Regions from separate parts of the Paenarthrobacter sp. 4246 genome, predicted to be linked through region 2. Evidence: predicted binding sites of a transcription regulator. Region 2 holds the regulator's gene; the other holds the start of a gene.
The links. Region 2 encodes LexA, which represses DNA repair genes until DNA is damaged. Its sites were predicted from a motif close to TCGAACANNTGTTCGA; they were not measured.
Positions count from the first base shown of each region.

Region 1 (7,958 bases), on a different contig from region 2:
TCCGAAGCCGTCGACGCCCCGCTGGACGGATTCCGAATCGGCGTCACCTCGCACCGCCGCTCCCGTGACCTCATTGAGGCACTGGAGCGTCGCGGTGCCAGCGTGTTGCACGCCCCCGCCCTGAAGATCGCCCCTGTGCAGGAAGACATGGTCCTCATCGAGGACACGCGCACCATCATTGCTGCAAAGCCGGATATTTGCATCGCCACCACCGCCTACGGCATGCGCCGCTGGTGCGAGGCCGCCGACTCCTTCGGCATCGGTGAGCAACTCCTGGAAACCCTGTCCGCCTGCCGCATGTTCGTCCGTGGCCCCAAGGCCCGCGGTGCCGTGCGCGCTGCCGGACTTGCCGACGTCGGAATCAGCAGCGACGAAACCACCGCCACGCTGGTGGACATGCTGCTTGCAGAAGGCGTGCGCGGCAAAACCGTGGCCGTGCAACTTCATGGATACACCGATGTCCGCCAGCTGGAACGGCTCCGCATGTCCGGCGCCACGGTCCTGACGGTGACCCCGTACCGCTGGGTGAAGCCCGATGGTGAAGACAAGCTGCCGCGCCTGATCGAGGCAGTGGTGGGCGGCAACCTGGACGTACTGACGTTCACCAGCGCTCCAGCCGTAGACGCCATGTGGAGCACAGCCCACGAAATGGGCCTGTACCGCCAGCTCATCGAAGCCCTCAAGGGCCCCGTCACCGTTGCCGCTGTTGGGCCGGTCACCGCGCAACCGCTGGTCGACGCCGGGCTGACGCCACTGATCCCGGACCGTTACCGGATGGGCGCGCTGATCCGGTTGGTGACCGAACACTTGTCCCTCAACCATGTGCGGCGGTTGGAGACCAAGAGCGCCACGATCGAACTGCGCGGGCGCTGCCTGCGGATCAACGGTGAGGTGGTGGACCTGGCACCAGCTCCCCTGCTGCTCCTGCGGGCACTGCTCGGCGCGGGCGGAGCAGTACTGTCCCGGGAAGCGCTCTCGGACCTGCTGGACCTTCGCGGCTCTGTGCATGCGCTGGACATGACGGTCAGCCGTCTGCGTTCCTCGCTACCGGATGGCAAGCTCGTGGAGACCGTAGTGAAGCGCGGTTACCGGCTGCGGGCGTAGCCTCCCTGCGTCTACGAGGTGGTTAGCTCCCGCGTCAGGCCGCCTTCACCAAGGGAAGTTCATCCCAGTTGGTGGTGTACCGGGGGCTGAGCATGTCGCGTTTCATGGACCAATCCGGTCCTCCCTTGATTCCAGCGTGCCCCAAACCGATGGAGCCGCGGCCGTACCGCTTGCTGACTTGCTCCAGCAGGGGGCCGATGCCACGCTCTTCGTGCCGGTTTTCGAAGATCTCCAGGGGCTTCTGGTTGCCGCTGGGGCGGAGGTCGGTAACCATGATCCCGGCTTTGGCGTATCTCACGCCTTCCTGCATCCTTGGAACCAACGCATGCGCTGCCTTGGTCAGCAGCACCGGATCCGAAGTGGGCATGGGCAGTTTGACGTTAACGGTGGGAAACGACTTGTCGTTGGGGTTGTAGACCGATGTGGCAGCAAAGGCCGTCAACAGCTTTGCTTGGAGGTCATGTTTGGCCAGCCTGGCACTGGCCATCTGTCCGTAGATGCTGAGCACCTGCCGCAGCTGCGCCGCCGTCGTAATCGGCGTGGAAAAGGAGCGGGAGAAGATCAACTGGTCCCTCCCGATCCTTTCCTCCTCCATCGGGATGCACGGGGTTCCCTGCAATTCCAGCACCGTGCGCATCATGACGATGGAGAACTTGTCCCGCAAGGCCACGGGGTCAGCCCGGACCAGGTCCAGGATGGAGAAGATTCCCATGGCATTCAGGCGTTTGGTCAGCCTGGTGGCAACACCCCAGATCTCCATCACGGAGAGTCGTGCCATGAGAGCTTCGCGTTGGGCTTCGGGGATCGAATCCCAGCGGCACACGCCGTTGAAGACCGGATTGTGCTTGGCCCATTTGTTGGCCAGCTTGGCGAGGGTCTTGGTCCTGGCGATGCCAACGCAGACCGGAACCCCCACGTGCCGTTGGCACGCCGCTTTGATGGTGCGTCCCAGCTCCAGCAGGTCTTCCGGTTGACCTTTCACTCCGAGAAACGCCTCATCAATGGAGTAGACCTCCTGCCACGCCGAGTAGCGGGCCAGGAGTTCCATGACACGGGAGCTGATGTCCCCATAGAGTTCGTAGTTGCTGGAGAGGGCAATGAGTCCCCATTCCTTGGCCCGTGGAGCAAGTTTGAACCATGGCTCCCCCAGGCCGATCCCCAGTTTCTTGGCTTCCGGAGACCTGGTGACTGCACAGCCGTCGTTGTTGGACAGCACGATCAGCGGCTTGCCCTCCAGCGAGGGGTTGAACGCACGCTCCGCCGACGCATAGAAGCAGTTGATATCCACGTGCGCGATCTCCTGCATCTGATGCATGAGCGCTGGCTTGGACATCGTCCTCCTCCGTTCGGCCCTAGCACGCACGCCGCTGTTCCGGAGCAGGACACGCCGCACATTCGAACATATATTCGAATAGCTCTACTGTACCGCCCCGCACCGACAAGAAGGCTTCGGCCGGACCATCGACAAGAATGCCGCCGGTTCGGTGAGCGGTATCAATCAGATAGTTACACTGCGGGTGAGCGGCGTTCGAGCAGGAGCGTGTCCCGCCATTGGCCGGCGGCGGGACCGTAGGTCATGCGGGCGATGCGGCTCCTGTGTCCGACGACCCGGAAACCGGCCGATTCGTGGATCCGGAGGCTGGACTGATTCTCCGGGAAGACACTGGATTGGATGGTCCACACCCCGTCGCGCTCGGTGGATTCGATGAGTGCCTGCAAAATGGCTTTGCCTAGACCGAGCCCGCGGGCTTCAGGCGCAACATAGATGGAGTGTTCGACCACACCCGCGTAGGCAGGCCGGGACGAGACGGCGGAGACGGCGGCCCATCCCAGAACGCCCCGCCCGGACGCTTCGGCGACGAGCCGGTGCGCCTTCAACCTGGAGGCGTTGAAGGATTCCCAAGCGGGAGCGCTCTCCTCAAAGGTGGCATGCCCCGTCTCGATACCCTGTTGGAAGATGCGCTGCACAGCAGGCCAGTCGCCTTGATGCATGGACCGGACATCAAAATCACGGTTCATAGGGCCGCGAGGACTCCGGCGACGTCATCCAAGGCTCCGGGGACCAGCGAGTAATAAGCCCAGGTGCCGCGCTTTTCACGGTGCAACAGACCGGCCTCGACCAGGATCTTCAAATGGTGGGAGACGGTGGGTTGGCCCAGCTCCAGCGGTTCGGTGAGGTCGCAGACGCAGGACTCACCGCCGTCGGCGGCCTTGACGATGGAGAGCAGGCGCAGCCGGTTGGGATCCGCCAGCGCTTTGAACACGATGGCCCGGCGCTGTGCCTCCTCAGCGCCAAGGGCAGGGGTAGCTGGCGGGCAGCAGATGGTCTGCGTGTCCGGCTCAAGCAAGGGCAGCGAGGTCATCTACCTATTATGCCGCAACATTGACATTCATCAATGTTTAGGCCGACGGGACTACTGCTTGGCCGCTTCGACGGAGTGAGGGATGACAACGTCGGCGGCGGCCCGGCCGGCATGCGGGAAGAGCAGGAGCAGGATTCCAACACCAACAGCAGCGCCGACGACCTGGACGGCGAGGAATGGCGGGACGGAACCCGGCGCAATGCCAGCGAAGGTGTCGCTGAAGATGCGGCCGATGGTCACGGCCGGGTTCGCGAACGACGTCGAGGACGTAAACCAGTACGCAGCGCCGATGTAGGCACCTACAGCCGGGGCGGCCAAAGCGCCGCGTTTGGTGGCCGCAAGGGAGAAGATCAGCAGGACCAGACCGGCAGTCGCGACCACCTCGGCCAGCAGATGACCCACCATTGCCCGCTCCTTGGTCGAGATGGACGTACCCACTTCAAACATCGCGTTCGCCAAGACACTGCCACCGATGGCACCGGCAATCTGGGCCAGGACGTAGAGGCCGAGGTCCGGCAAGGACAAGCCGGATCCGCCGCGCCGTCCGAGGAACCAGTCCACCATGGAGACAACCGGGTTGAAGTGGGCGCCACTGACCGGCCCGAACACCAGGATCAACACCGTCAGGCCAAGCACCGTGGCCGTGCTGTTTTGCAGCAACTGCAGGCCTGCGTCATTGGGCGAGAGCTGGGCTGCGGCAATTCCGGAACCAACGACGATGGCAACGAGCAGGCCGGTGCCGAGGAATTCAGCGATGGCACGGCGCCACAGGGGCGGCTGGAGTGAAGTCATGCCAACAGCTTGACGCATGGAATTAACTCAGTCAAAATTGAATCAATGAATATTGAAGCAGTCGACACATTCCAGGCCCGGGTAGCCAGGCACGCAGCCCTTGCCGATCCGGCACGCCTGCGCATCATGGACCTGCTGACCCTGGGTGACTTCTCGCCATCGGAACTGCAGGCCGAACTGGGCATGCCCGCCAACCTGCTCTCCCACCACCTCCGCACTCTGGAGGAAGCCGGCCTGGCAACCCGCCATCGCTCCGAAGCCGACAAGCGCCGCAGCTACCTCCGCCTCGCCACCGGTGCCCTCAGTGGGCTGGTGCCCGGGGCGGCACATACAGCAAGCCGTGTCCTGTTCGTCTGTACGCGCAACAGTGCCCGCTCCCAGCTGGCCACCGCCCTCTGGCGGCAGGTCAGCGACATCCCCGCAGCCTCGGCCGGAACGCGCCCCGCAAACCGCATCGCCCGCGGAGCCATCGAGACCGCCCGGCGTCATGGGCTGGACCTGCCCGACATCGCACCGCGCACCCTGGAAGAGGTTGCAGAGGAGGCCGACCTGGTAGTGACCGTCTGCGACAACGCGCACGAAGAACTGACCAGGCTGGGCGGAATCCATTGGTCCGTGCCGGATCCCCTCCGCCTGGACACTACGGCCGCCTTTGACCGTGCCTTCGATGACATCACCCGCCGGATCAACGACCTCGCGCCACGCATCACCGCCGCCTAGTCACCTTGGCGCCCGCCGCAATATTGACATTCATCAATCTACCGCCCGATACTCTACATATCGATCATCATCAATGTTCGTCACGGAGAGCTTTCGGCTTGGGCGCACCGCTTCGTACCCGCCACCCGATCACACAACGCGATTTCAGGAGAGAAACCCGTGAGCACCGAAACCACCAACAAGCCCTCCGTCCTGTTCGTCTGCGTCCACAACGCCGGACGTTCCCAAATGGCCGCAGCGTTCCTGACAACCCTTGGCAAGGGTGAGATCGAAGTCCGCTCCGCAGGCTCCCAGCCCGCCGACAAGGTCAACCCGGCCGCCGTCGAAGCCATGGCCGAACTGGGTATCGACATGTCCGCTGAAGTCCCCAAGGTCCTCACCACCGAGGCCGTCAAGGAATCCGACGTCGTCATCACCATGGGCTGCGGCGACGAATGCCCATACTTCCCCGGCAAGCGCTACGAAGACTGGGTCCTGGAAGACCCCGCCGGCCAAGGCGTGGACGCCGTCCGCCCGATCCGCGATGAAATCAAGACCCGCATCGAGGGCCTGATCGCCTCCCTCGTCCCGGCTGCCAAATAACCCACTTTTTCGAGCACCAGGAGAGTCTCCCGTGAGCACCGACGTCCAGACCGAGCAACTGATCATCATCGGCTCCGGCCCAGCCGGCTACACCGCGGCGATCTACGCCGCCCGCGCAGGCCTGAACCCGCTGGTCCTGGCCGGGTCGGTCACCGCCGGCGGTGCGCTGATGAACACCACCGAAGTGGAGAATTTCCCCGGCTTCCCCGGCGGCATCCAAGGCCCTGAGCTCATGGATGGGCTCCAGGAACAGGCGGAAAAGTTCGGCGCCCGGATAGTGTTCGACGACGTCACTGAAGTTGATCTGAGGGGTCACCTCAAGCGTGTGGTCACTGGAGGCGGCGAGACCCACGAGGCCCCGGCCGTCATCCTTGCCACCGGTTCCGCGTATAAGGAACTGGGCCTTCCGGAGGAGAAGAAACTCAGCGGCCACGGAGTGTCCTGGTGCGCCACCTGCGACGGGTTCTTCTTCCGCGAACAGGACATCATCGTGGTTGGTGGCGGCGACTCCGCCATGGAGGAAGCGACCTTCCTGACCCGCTTCGCCAGGACCGTCACCGTCGTAGTGCGCAAGGACGAACTCCGCGCCTCCCGGATCATGGCCCAGCGCGCCAAGGACAACCCCAAGATCAAGTTCGCCTGGAACTCGGCCATCACCACCATCCACGGCGACAGCAAAGTCACCGGCGTGACCCTCACGGACACCCGCACCGGTGAAACCCGTGAACAGGACGCCACCGGGATCTTCGTGGCCATCGGCCACCTGCCCCGCACCGAGCTGGTTGCCGGACAAGTCGACTTGGACGACGAGGGCTACATCAAGGTCGACTCACCCACCACGGTAACCAACCTCTCCGGCGTTTTCGCCTGCGGGGACGCCGTGGACCACCGCTACCGCCAAGCCATCACCGCAGCCGGAACCGGCTGCGCGGCCGCGCTGGATGCCGAACGGTTCCTTGCCGCCCTGGATGACGCCCACAGCATCGCCACCGCCCTGGTCGAAGAACCAACCCACGCCTAACCACTCGAAACGCCACGCCAACGGATGAAACAAGAGGACAGCATGGATTCAGTGACGAACTTTCCCATCGCAGTGATCGGCGCAGGCCCGGTAGGACTCGCCACCGCGGCCCACCTGCTCGAACGCGGACTCGAACCGGTCATCTTCGAAGCAGGCCCCTCCGCCGGCGCCGCCATCGAACAGTGGCGGCACATCCGCTTGTTCTCACCCTGGCGCTTCAACCTCGACGACGCCGCCGTCCGCCTGCTCGAACCCACCGGCTGGGAATCACCCCGTCCCACCGCACTGCCCTACGGCGGCGAACTCATCGACAACTACCTCACCCCGCTGGCGGGTACACCCCAGATCGCTTCCCGGCTCCAGACCGGCTCCCGCGTCATCGCCGTGACCCGGCAGGGCATGGACAAAACCCACGTCCGGGACCGCAACACCACCCCCTTCGTTGTCCGGGTTGAGCACGACGGCGGAGAAACACGGGACCACACCGTCGCTGCCGTCATCGACGCCTCCGGCACCTGGTCCACCCGCAACCCGCTCGGCACCTCCGGCCTGCCCGCCATCGGCGAAGGCCCGGCAGCTGACCGGATCTCCTCGCCCCTGCCCGACGTTGTTGGCCGCGACCGCGCCGCTTTCGCCGGCCGCCGCGCCCTCGTTGTCGGGGCCGGCCACTCGGCAGCGAACACCCTGATCAACCTCGCAGACCTCGCCAAGGACGAACCCGATACCCGCATCCTGTGGGCCGTCCGCGGCAACTCCGCCGAGAAGGTCTACGGCGGCGGTGACGCCGACGGGCTCCCTGCACGCGGCCAGCTCGGCTCCCGCCTCCGCCGCCTGGTCGAGGCCGGCACCATCGAACTGCACACCGGGTTCGGCATCGCTGCCCTGAAAAACCTCGACTCGCACGTGAGCGTCGAAGCCGTCGATGGACGCACCATCGACGCCGACGTCATCGTCCCCTGCACCGGCTTCCGCCCGGACCTGGAGATCCTGCGGGAACTGCGCCTGGACCTGGACCCCGCCGTTGAAGCTCCCACCGGGCTCGGCCCGCTGATCGACCCTGAATTCCACTCCTGCGGCACGGTCCCGGCGCACGGCGCGAAGGTCCTGGCCCACCCTGAAAAAGACTTCTACATCGTCGGGATGAAGTCCTACGGCCGGGCACCGACCTTCCTCCTCGCTACCGGCTACGAGCAAGTCCGTTCCGTCGCCGCAGCCCTCGCCGGTGACCAGGAATCGGCGGACACCGTCCACCTTGAACTGCCCGAAACGGGGGTCTGCTCCGCGGACGCCGGTACCAGCTGCGATGTTCCCGCCCCTGCCACCACCGCGTCGCAGGAGCCAGGGTCGGGCTGCTGCTCCACACCGGAACCGGCATT
Region 1 covers NZ_JBEPOP010000002.1:35,678-43,635, forward strand. Annotated here, with positions in the region: gene ABIE35_RS02910 (uroporphyrinogen-III synthase) at 1-1,104, shown strand, start outside; gene ABIE35_RS02915 (Y-family DNA polymerase) at 1,139-2,437, opposite strand; gene ABIE35_RS02920 (GNAT family N-acetyltransferase) at 2,611-3,123, opposite strand; gene ABIE35_RS02925 (ArsR/SmtB family transcription factor) at 3,120-3,467, opposite strand; gene ABIE35_RS02930 (aquaporin) at 3,519-4,259, opposite strand; gene ABIE35_RS02935 (arsenate reductase/protein-tyrosine-phosphatase family protein) at 4,305-4,979, shown strand; gene ABIE35_RS02940 (arsenate reductase ArsC) at 5,139-5,561, shown strand; gene trxB (thioredoxin-disulfide reductase) at 5,593-6,582, shown strand; gene ABIE35_RS02950 (FAD-dependent oxidoreductase) at 6,625-7,958, shown strand, end outside.
Region 1: a site for LexA is predicted at 2,500-2,515, ahead of ABIE35_RS02915 (Y-family DNA polymerase). Genes of this name have one in related genera too.

Region 2 (7,958 bases):
CCGAACCACCGCCGGACACCGTCCGCCCGTCGGCCGTCAGCGACGCAACGCCTGCGCCGGGCTGCGTCTCCAGCCGGCGCACGGTCCGGAAACCTGACACGGTTGAAGCGAGAGCAGACTCCAGTTGATCATCAAGGTATGACGGCGTCCAGTCCCGCTGTTGGGCGAGGGCCCACATGGCCGGGCGTCGGACCACGAACGTGAAGTCCGACCCTGGATCCAACACCAGCAACTGCGCACCCTCGGAGACTGCGGAAAGAGCAGCGCGGGCCGCGTAAACCGCCACGGGACGGGCTTCCCCATGCCAAGCTTCCAGTGCAGCCGCCGAGGTAAAGACAGGCATGGCTTTGCGACCATCGGGCGCTTTGAGTGTGACCAATGCCATATCCGCCTGCTTGTCAGCATGCAGCCCGTCAACGCCGACGGCTTCCTCTGCCAACTGCGCAACAACGGGAACAAACACCCGTGCAGTAGCCAGCGAGGCCACAACATCGGCCTCGGTTCCGGTGCCGTTGATCAACGCGGCAATCGCGGTGACGTAGCCGGCGTCGGCCGTTCCGTCGTCGTCCTCAAAGTTATGGATCCTGGCGTCGTCCCCACTAAGGCTCCTGCCTGCCCACGGTTGCCCGGCAGAGTCAGTCGCTCCCCCGGCCCCGGCCAGGGCGGCGGCAATGTGGCCCGGCAAGTGCCGGCTGCCTGCACCAGGGTGGCCTTGGCGACCTTGCGGGTGTCCGGCGTCGTGGGGCATCAGCGACGACCGGCAACGTCCAGGGCTTCGGGCAGCGTGAAGGCACCGGCATAGAGTGCCTTGCCCACAATCGCACCCTCGACGCCCAGCGGTACGAGTTCACGCAGGACTCGGAGGTCCTCAAGGCTGGAGATGCCTCCCGAGGCGACAACAGGCTTTCCGGTCTTCTCCACCATCTGCCGCAGCAATTCCACGTTGGGCCCCTGCAAGGTTCCGTCCTTGGTAACGTCCGTGACGACGTAGCGCGCGCAGCCGGCATCCTCAAGGCGGGCCAGGACTTCCCAAAGGTCGCCGCCCTCCTTGGTCCAGCCCCGCCCGGCAAGGGTGGTACCCCGGACGTCAAGTCCGACGGCGATCTTGTCACCGAAGCGGTCAATGGCCCTGCGGGTCCACTCGGGGTTCTCCAGCGCTGCCGTGCCAAGATTCACCCGCGCGACACCCAGTTCCAAGGCACGCTCCAACGATTCGTCATCGCGCAGGCCACCGGACAGCTCTATCTTGACGTTCAGTTGCTTCACTACCTCGCTGATGAGGTCCGCGTTGTTGCCGCGACCGAATGCGGCGTCGAGGTCCACCATATGAACCCATTCAGCGCCGGCATTCTGCCAGTTCAGGGCTGCTTCCAGAGGCGTTCCGTAGCTGGTCTCCGAGCCGGCCTCTCCTTGGAGGAGGCGGACCGCCTGGCCGTCAACGATGTCGACGGCGGGCAGGAGTTCCAGAACGGGCTGGGCAGAGGTGGTCATGTGGGTCCTTGGAGTTCGAGGTTTGACGCGGGTTCTTGGTGACCGGTTCAGTTACCGGGCAGCGTCAGGAGGTAGGCAGCCAGCAGGGACAACCCTGCCAGCATGTAGAAAGAGATGGAAACCCAGCGGGGCTTCTTCTGCTGATGGAAGGAAATACCGCCGCCCACCAGTACGCCGGCAAGGCCCATGAGGACAACAGACCACATCTAGGCGGCACCGCTTCCGGAGGTTTCCGCTCCTGAAGTGGCGGTCTTTCTCAGGCCGTCCACCCAGTTCCGCAGCAGGCGCGCCCCGGCGTCCCCCGACTTTTCCGGGTGGAACTGGGTAGCGCACAGTGGCCCATTTTCCACGGCGGCAATGAACCGTGCGCCGTGCTCGGACCACGTCACCTGCGGCGGGGCCATGCGAGGCTGCACAACATCGAAGTTCCATTCCTGCACACCGTACGAGTGCACAAAATAGAAACGCTCCTGCTCGACGCCGGCAAAAAGCTTGGAGCCTTCCGGCACATCCACAGTGTTCCATCCCATGTGCGGGACGACGGGAGCAGGCAGGAGCTCCACCTTGCCGGGCCACTCGGCCATGCCCTCGGATTCGGTGCCGTGTTCCACACCGGCTTCAAACAGAACCTGCAAACCAACACAGATGGCCAGCACAGGCCGGCCGCCGGCAACCCGGCGTCCGATCATCCGGATGGCATCCACGGCCTTAAGTTCCTTCATGACGGTCTCGAAAGCACCGACGCCGGGGACCACCAGGCCGTCGGCGTTGAGCACGTCTTCAGGCTTGGAGCTCAGCACTACATGGGCGCCGGCACGCTCCAGCGCCCTGACAGCCGAACGTACGTTACCCGAACCATAGTCGAGCACCGTGACGGTGGGCTTGCCTTCCGGGGACTCGGGCTTGACCGAAGCGATGGTGTCGGCCACTGCCCCGTCCTTCAGGACCTGACCGCTCACAATGCCCCCTTGGTGGAGGGGATGCCCTCGACCCTGGGATCAGATTCAACTGCAGCACGGAGTGCGCGGGCAAAGGCTTTGAATTGGGCTTCCACGATGTGGTGGGGATCACGGCCGGCGAGAACGTTCATGTGCAGGCAAATCCCGGCGTGCAGGGTGATGGCCTCAAAAACGTGGCGGGTCAATGAACCGGTGAAGTGACCACCAATCAAGTGGTACTCCTGGCCGGCCGGCTCTCCGCCGTGAACCAGGTAGGGGCGGCCGGAAACATCCACCACAGCGTGGGCAAGGGCCTCATCCAGAGGAACAGTGGCTTCGCCGAAGCGGCGGATGCCTGCCTTGTTGCCCAAAGCGGTGCGCAGCACCTCGCCAAAGGTGATGGCAACATCTTCGACAGTGTGGTGGGCGTCGATGTGGGTATCGCCGGTGGCCTTCACGGTCATGTCGATCAACGAGTGCTTGCACAGCGCCGTCAGCATGTGGTCGTAGAACGGAACCGAGGTGCTGATGTCCGAGACACCTGATCCGTCCAGGTTGATCTCCACCAGGACGGAGGATTCGCTGGTGGTGCGCTCCATGCGCGCGGTGCGGGCAGCGGACGGCGTGGCGCCGGTTTCGCTCATTGGGACGTCCTTATACACGAAGAGTGGGTTGGGTCTATGGACAAGTTTAGGCGGGCTGTGACGCCTGGCCGTCCAACAGCGCTTCCAGCGCCTCGAGGAAGGCCGTGGTTTCCGGTTCGGTGCCAGCAGTGACCCTGAGGTGGCCGGGAATCCCGACATCGCGGATCAGCACGCCGGCGTCAAGCAGGCCCTGCCAGATCGCATGAGGATCCTTGAGTCCGCCGAAGAAGACATAGTTGGAGTCCGACTCGGCAGGCTTCAGGCCCATGCGCAGGAGCTCGGTCACAATACGGTCGCGCTGGACCTTGATGTCCTCGACGTCCGCCATCAGGGCTTCCCTGTGGTTGAGCGCAGCCAGGGCGGTTGCCTGGGTAACAGCCGACAGGTGGTAAGGAAGGCGGACCAGCCGAATGGCATCCGTGACCTCGGGAGCTGCAGCCATGTAGCCAAGCCGGGCACCGGCAAGGGCAAATGCCTTGCTCATGGTGCGGGACACGATCAGACGCTCGCGTCCCGGCAACAAGGTCAGGGCGCTCGGGGTATTGTCGTGCGCGAACTCGTGATATGCCTCGTCCACGATCACTATTGCCTGACTGGCTTCGCCTGCCTCATATACGGCCTCAACGACATCCAACCCCAGACCTGTTCCCGTGGGATTGTTTGGCGAACACAGGAACACGATGTTGGCACCGGTCTCCCGGACCTGCGCAGCAGCGGAGGCAGCATCCAGGCCGTAGTCGTCAGCCCTGACTCCGCGGACGTATTCGGTATCCGTGCCGCTGGCAAGCAATGGGTACATTGAGTACGTGGGCGGGAATCCCAGTGCCTTCCGGCCAGGTCCGCCAAATGCTTGGAGGATCTGCTGCAGAACCTCATTGGATCCATTGGCTGCCCAGATGTTGTCCGGGGAAAGATTGTGGCCAAGATACTCGGCCAGCGACTGGCGAAGTTCCGTGAACTCCCGGTCCGGGTAGCGGTTGAGCCCTGTGGCCGCAGCAGCAACAGCCTCCGTGATGGCCGCCTGCACATCAGCCGGGACGCCATGGGTGTTTTCGTTGACATTGAGCAAAATGGGGACATCAAGCTGCGGAGCGCCATAAGGGCTCAGTCCACGCAGGTTGGTCCGGAGGGGTAGTCGGTCAAGTCGCTCAAGCTGGTCACTCACCACCACAGTTTAAGGGGCTGCCGGGACTGCCGACTAACTGTGACGCCGGAGGGCCGCCTCATGCGGAACGGAACCCGCTAGTTTGCGGGTACGAACAGCTGCTGACCGGGCTGGATCCGGCCGCCACGGAGGTCGTTGAGCTGGATGATCTCCGAAATGACATCGCGGGGATCCCGCTCGGGAGCAGCGGCGCCGGCGATACCCCACAGCGACTGTCCCGGCTGGACTGTAACGGTGACGGCGACAGGCGGCTGGAGTTGCGCCTGCGAGTCAGAGGCCTTGGCCGGTGACGTGATGAAGCCAGCCAGACTCAGCAGCGCAGCCACCAGCAGCATTGCCGGGATGCCGAAGAAGACCATCCGTCCCCGTCGGGTCAGGCGCAGACGCGCAGGCGCCTGGGTGGTGCGGAAATCAGCGAACGTAGTGATTGCGGACATGAGCTGAGCCCTTCTGAGCTATTGCCGTGCGCCGGATCCCGGTACATGGCTGCCAATTCTGTGCGTTCCCCTGCCCAACTCCGTCAGTTCGAACACTCCGTTCGAACATCCGGCGTCAGCATCAGGTTTATAGAACACATATTCGAACCTTGCTATGACATTTTTAGCACTTATCAACGAACGGTGTCGAGACTCGCTAGAACAAATGTTTGATAAACGCCTGTGGCTGCCCTACGTTTGAGTGAAGAAACAGCACTGTTTCAGTGGAACAGGAGGGTCTGACATTTTTTGCAGACCCGACGACCCCGGGCACACTTCGGGCGGAATGGAAAGGCATTGGCGAACATGGCAGCGAAAGCCACCGGCGGCGGGGCACCCCTGCGGAGCCAGCAGCCTCAAAAAACTCCCAAGAGCCTGACTGTCCGTCAGAAGAAGATCCTGGAAACCATCCAGCGGTCCGTCAATGACAACGGTTATCCGCCCAGCATGCGTGAAATTGGTGACACCGTGGGCTTGGCAAGCCTGTCGAGCGTTACGCACCAGCTCTCCCAGCTGGAGAAGCTTGGGTATCTCCGCCGCGATCCCAAACGCCCCCGGGCCATGGAAGTCCTCATGCCTTTGACCCTCGATGGCGGACCCATTCCGGGAGTGGAAGCACCCACTGCTCTCCGCAGCACGGGTGGCTTTGCCGTGACCGAGCTTGCCAGCGCCAGCGATACTGCCATGGTTCCGCTGGTCGGTCGTATCGCTGCCGGTGGGCCCATCCTTGCTGACCAGACAGTGGAGGACGTGCTTGCCCTGCCCCGGCAACTCGTAGGGCACGGCGAACTCTTCATGCTGAAGGTAGCCGGCGACTCGATGATCGATGCCGCGATCTGCGACGGCGACTGGGTAGTTGTCCGCAGGCAGAACGATGCCATCAACGGAGACATCGTTGCCGCCCTGCTGGACGACGAAGCAACGGTCAAAACTTTCCGCCAGCGCGATGGGCACACGTGGCTTCTTCCGCAGAACACCCAGTACGAACCCATCCTTGGCGACCAGGCCACCATCATGGGCAAGGTCGTGTCGGTCCTGCGTTCCCTCTAGGAGGCTTTGGCTGGCCCCAGGCGCTCCAGCACGCCCCGCACCACGGTTCTATCCGTCGTCGCCCAGAACGGCGGCAGGGCTGCCCTGAGGAAGCCCCCGTACCGCTCTGTTGAGAGCCTGGAGTCAAGGACCGCCACAACCCCTTTGTCTCCCGTGGAACGGATGAGCCGGCCAGCCCCTTGGGCCAGACGGATGGCAGCGTGCGTTGCTGACACGGCCATGAATCCGTTCCCACCCGACTGTGCCACGGCACGCGATCGGGCCGTCATCAACGGGTCATCCGGACGCGGGAACGGGATTCGGTCTATAACCACAAGGCGGCACGAACCACCGGGCACATCCACACCCTGCCACAGCGACATCGTGCCGAAGAGGCAGGTATCGGGCTCGTCAGCGAACTGCTTCACCAGTGCTGCCATGGTGGATTCACCCTGACAGAGAATACTGACGTCGAGACGGAGTCTCATGGCATCGGCGGCCTCCTCAGCCGCCCGCCGCGACGAGAAAAGACACAGCGCTCCCCCACCGGAGGCGCGGATGAGGTCTTCCAACTCATCCAGGGCCTCAGGCGAAGTTCCGCGGCCGGGCTTGGGCAAGTGCTTGGCCACGTAGAGCACACCCTGCTTGGGGTAATCGAAGGGCGAGCCGACATCAATCCCGGTCCAGCTTGGTGCTCCATCGCCAATCAGTCCAAGGCCGCCTGCAGCCGGTTCGAAAGCCGAGCCGATGGCCAGAGTAGCGGAAGTTAACACCACCGTGTGATCGGCAAAGAGACCTTCACGCAAGCGTCCCGCCACACTCAGGGGTGCAATGTTGATCAAGGCCGGAGCGGTCTCGTCTGGTTGAGAGTATCCCTGCTGGGGATCGAACGTGCTGTTGCGGGAAAACCACACCACTTCCCGGTTCTCCTTGGCCGCGAGCATCCGCTCGCAAAGCTCAAGAATGAGCATGAGCCGTGAGCGAGCAAGTTGCCTGCCGCCGTCGACCGCGTTGGAAGATTCCGTCTTCGAATCCGACAATGCTGCGCGTGTGGCTTCCCTCAGTTGGTCCAAACAGTCGAGCTGTTCGTCATTGAGCCCGTTGGGCAAAAGACCGTTGGGCACGCCCGCTATGGCCATATCCAAGCGATCGGCCGCCGCATTGAGGGCATCCACGGTGATGGCGGTGTGCTTGCGTGCGCTCGACGCCGCCGCATGAACCATGGCCACGGACAACTGGCCTGACACCGCGCCCGTCACCCGGTCCTGCAGTTCGTGGGCCTCATCGACTACCACGACGTCGTATTCGGGCAGCACAGCCAGCCCTTCGAAGGCACTGACGGCCAGCATGGCGTGGTTGGTGACCACGACGTCGGCCTCGCCTGCGCGGGACCGGGCCAACTCACTGAAGCACTCCTCGGCGAGGGGACATTTCTGCGCGCCGAGGCACTCCATGGACGTCACGGACACTTGCCGCCAAGCGCGGTCCGTGACGCCGGGCATGAGTTCGTCACGGTCGCCGGTAGTGGTCTTTTCGGCCCATTCGCGAAGCCGGACCACTTCCTTGCCCAGCTGTGATTGCGGTCCCCCCATGGACGCAGCAAAGTGCGGGACACTGGTGTCCTCGCCCAGGGAAAACAGCTGTCCCTCGGACGGTTCCTCACTGGGGAACCCGCCTTCGAGTTTTTGCCGGCAGACGTAGTTCGCCCTGCCCTTGACGAGCGCCACGTTGACGGGGCGTTCAAGGGCTGGGTTGATGGTCTCCAACAGCCGGGGAAGGTCCCGGCCAACAATCTGCGTTTGGAGTGCCAAGGTGGCGGTGGACACCAAAGTCGGTTTGTCGCTGTCCATCGAATGCGCGATCAACGGAATCAGGTACGCCAAGGACTTACCTGTTCCCGTTCCCGCCTGGACCAGCAGGTGCTCTCCGGTCTCGATAGCCCTGGTGACATACTTGGCCATCTCGTGCTGGCCGGCACGGCTTTGACCGCCCATGCCGGCAACAGCCCGGTCCAACAACTCGAGGGTGGTCTTCTCCCCCAACGACTCGACGGCGTCTGCCGCCACCTTCTCAACCATTGGTGACGAACGGCTCCAGTTCGGCTGCCAGTCCTTCGCGGACCATGACAACAACGCGGGTCCCGTTTTCCTCGTGCTCAAGGGTGAGGATTTCCGAGTCGGAGCTGTGCAGTTTACTGATCATTTCGCCACGGTCG
Region 2 covers NZ_JBEPOP010000014.1:74,182-82,139, reverse strand. Annotated here, with positions in the region: gene ABIE35_RS20740 (SseB family protein) at 1-748, opposite strand, end outside; gene priA (bifunctional 1-(5-phosphoribosyl)-5-((5-phosphoribosylamino)methylideneamino)imidazole-4-carboxamide isomerase/phosphoribosylanthranilate isomerase PriA) at 748-1,491, opposite strand; gene ABIE35_RS20730 (CG2302 family histidine operon protein) at 1,539-1,697, opposite strand; gene hisH (imidazole glycerol phosphate synthase subunit HisH) at 1,698-2,450, opposite strand; gene hisB (imidazoleglycerol-phosphate dehydratase HisB) at 2,447-3,073, opposite strand; gene ABIE35_RS20715 (histidinol-phosphate transaminase) at 3,120-4,238, opposite strand; gene ABIE35_RS20710 (LysM peptidoglycan-binding domain-containing protein) at 4,316-4,675, opposite strand; gene lexA (transcriptional repressor LexA) at 5,021-5,764, shown strand; gene ABIE35_RS20700 (ATP-dependent DNA helicase) at 5,761-7,821, opposite strand; gene hflX (GTPase HflX) at 7,814-7,958, opposite strand, start outside.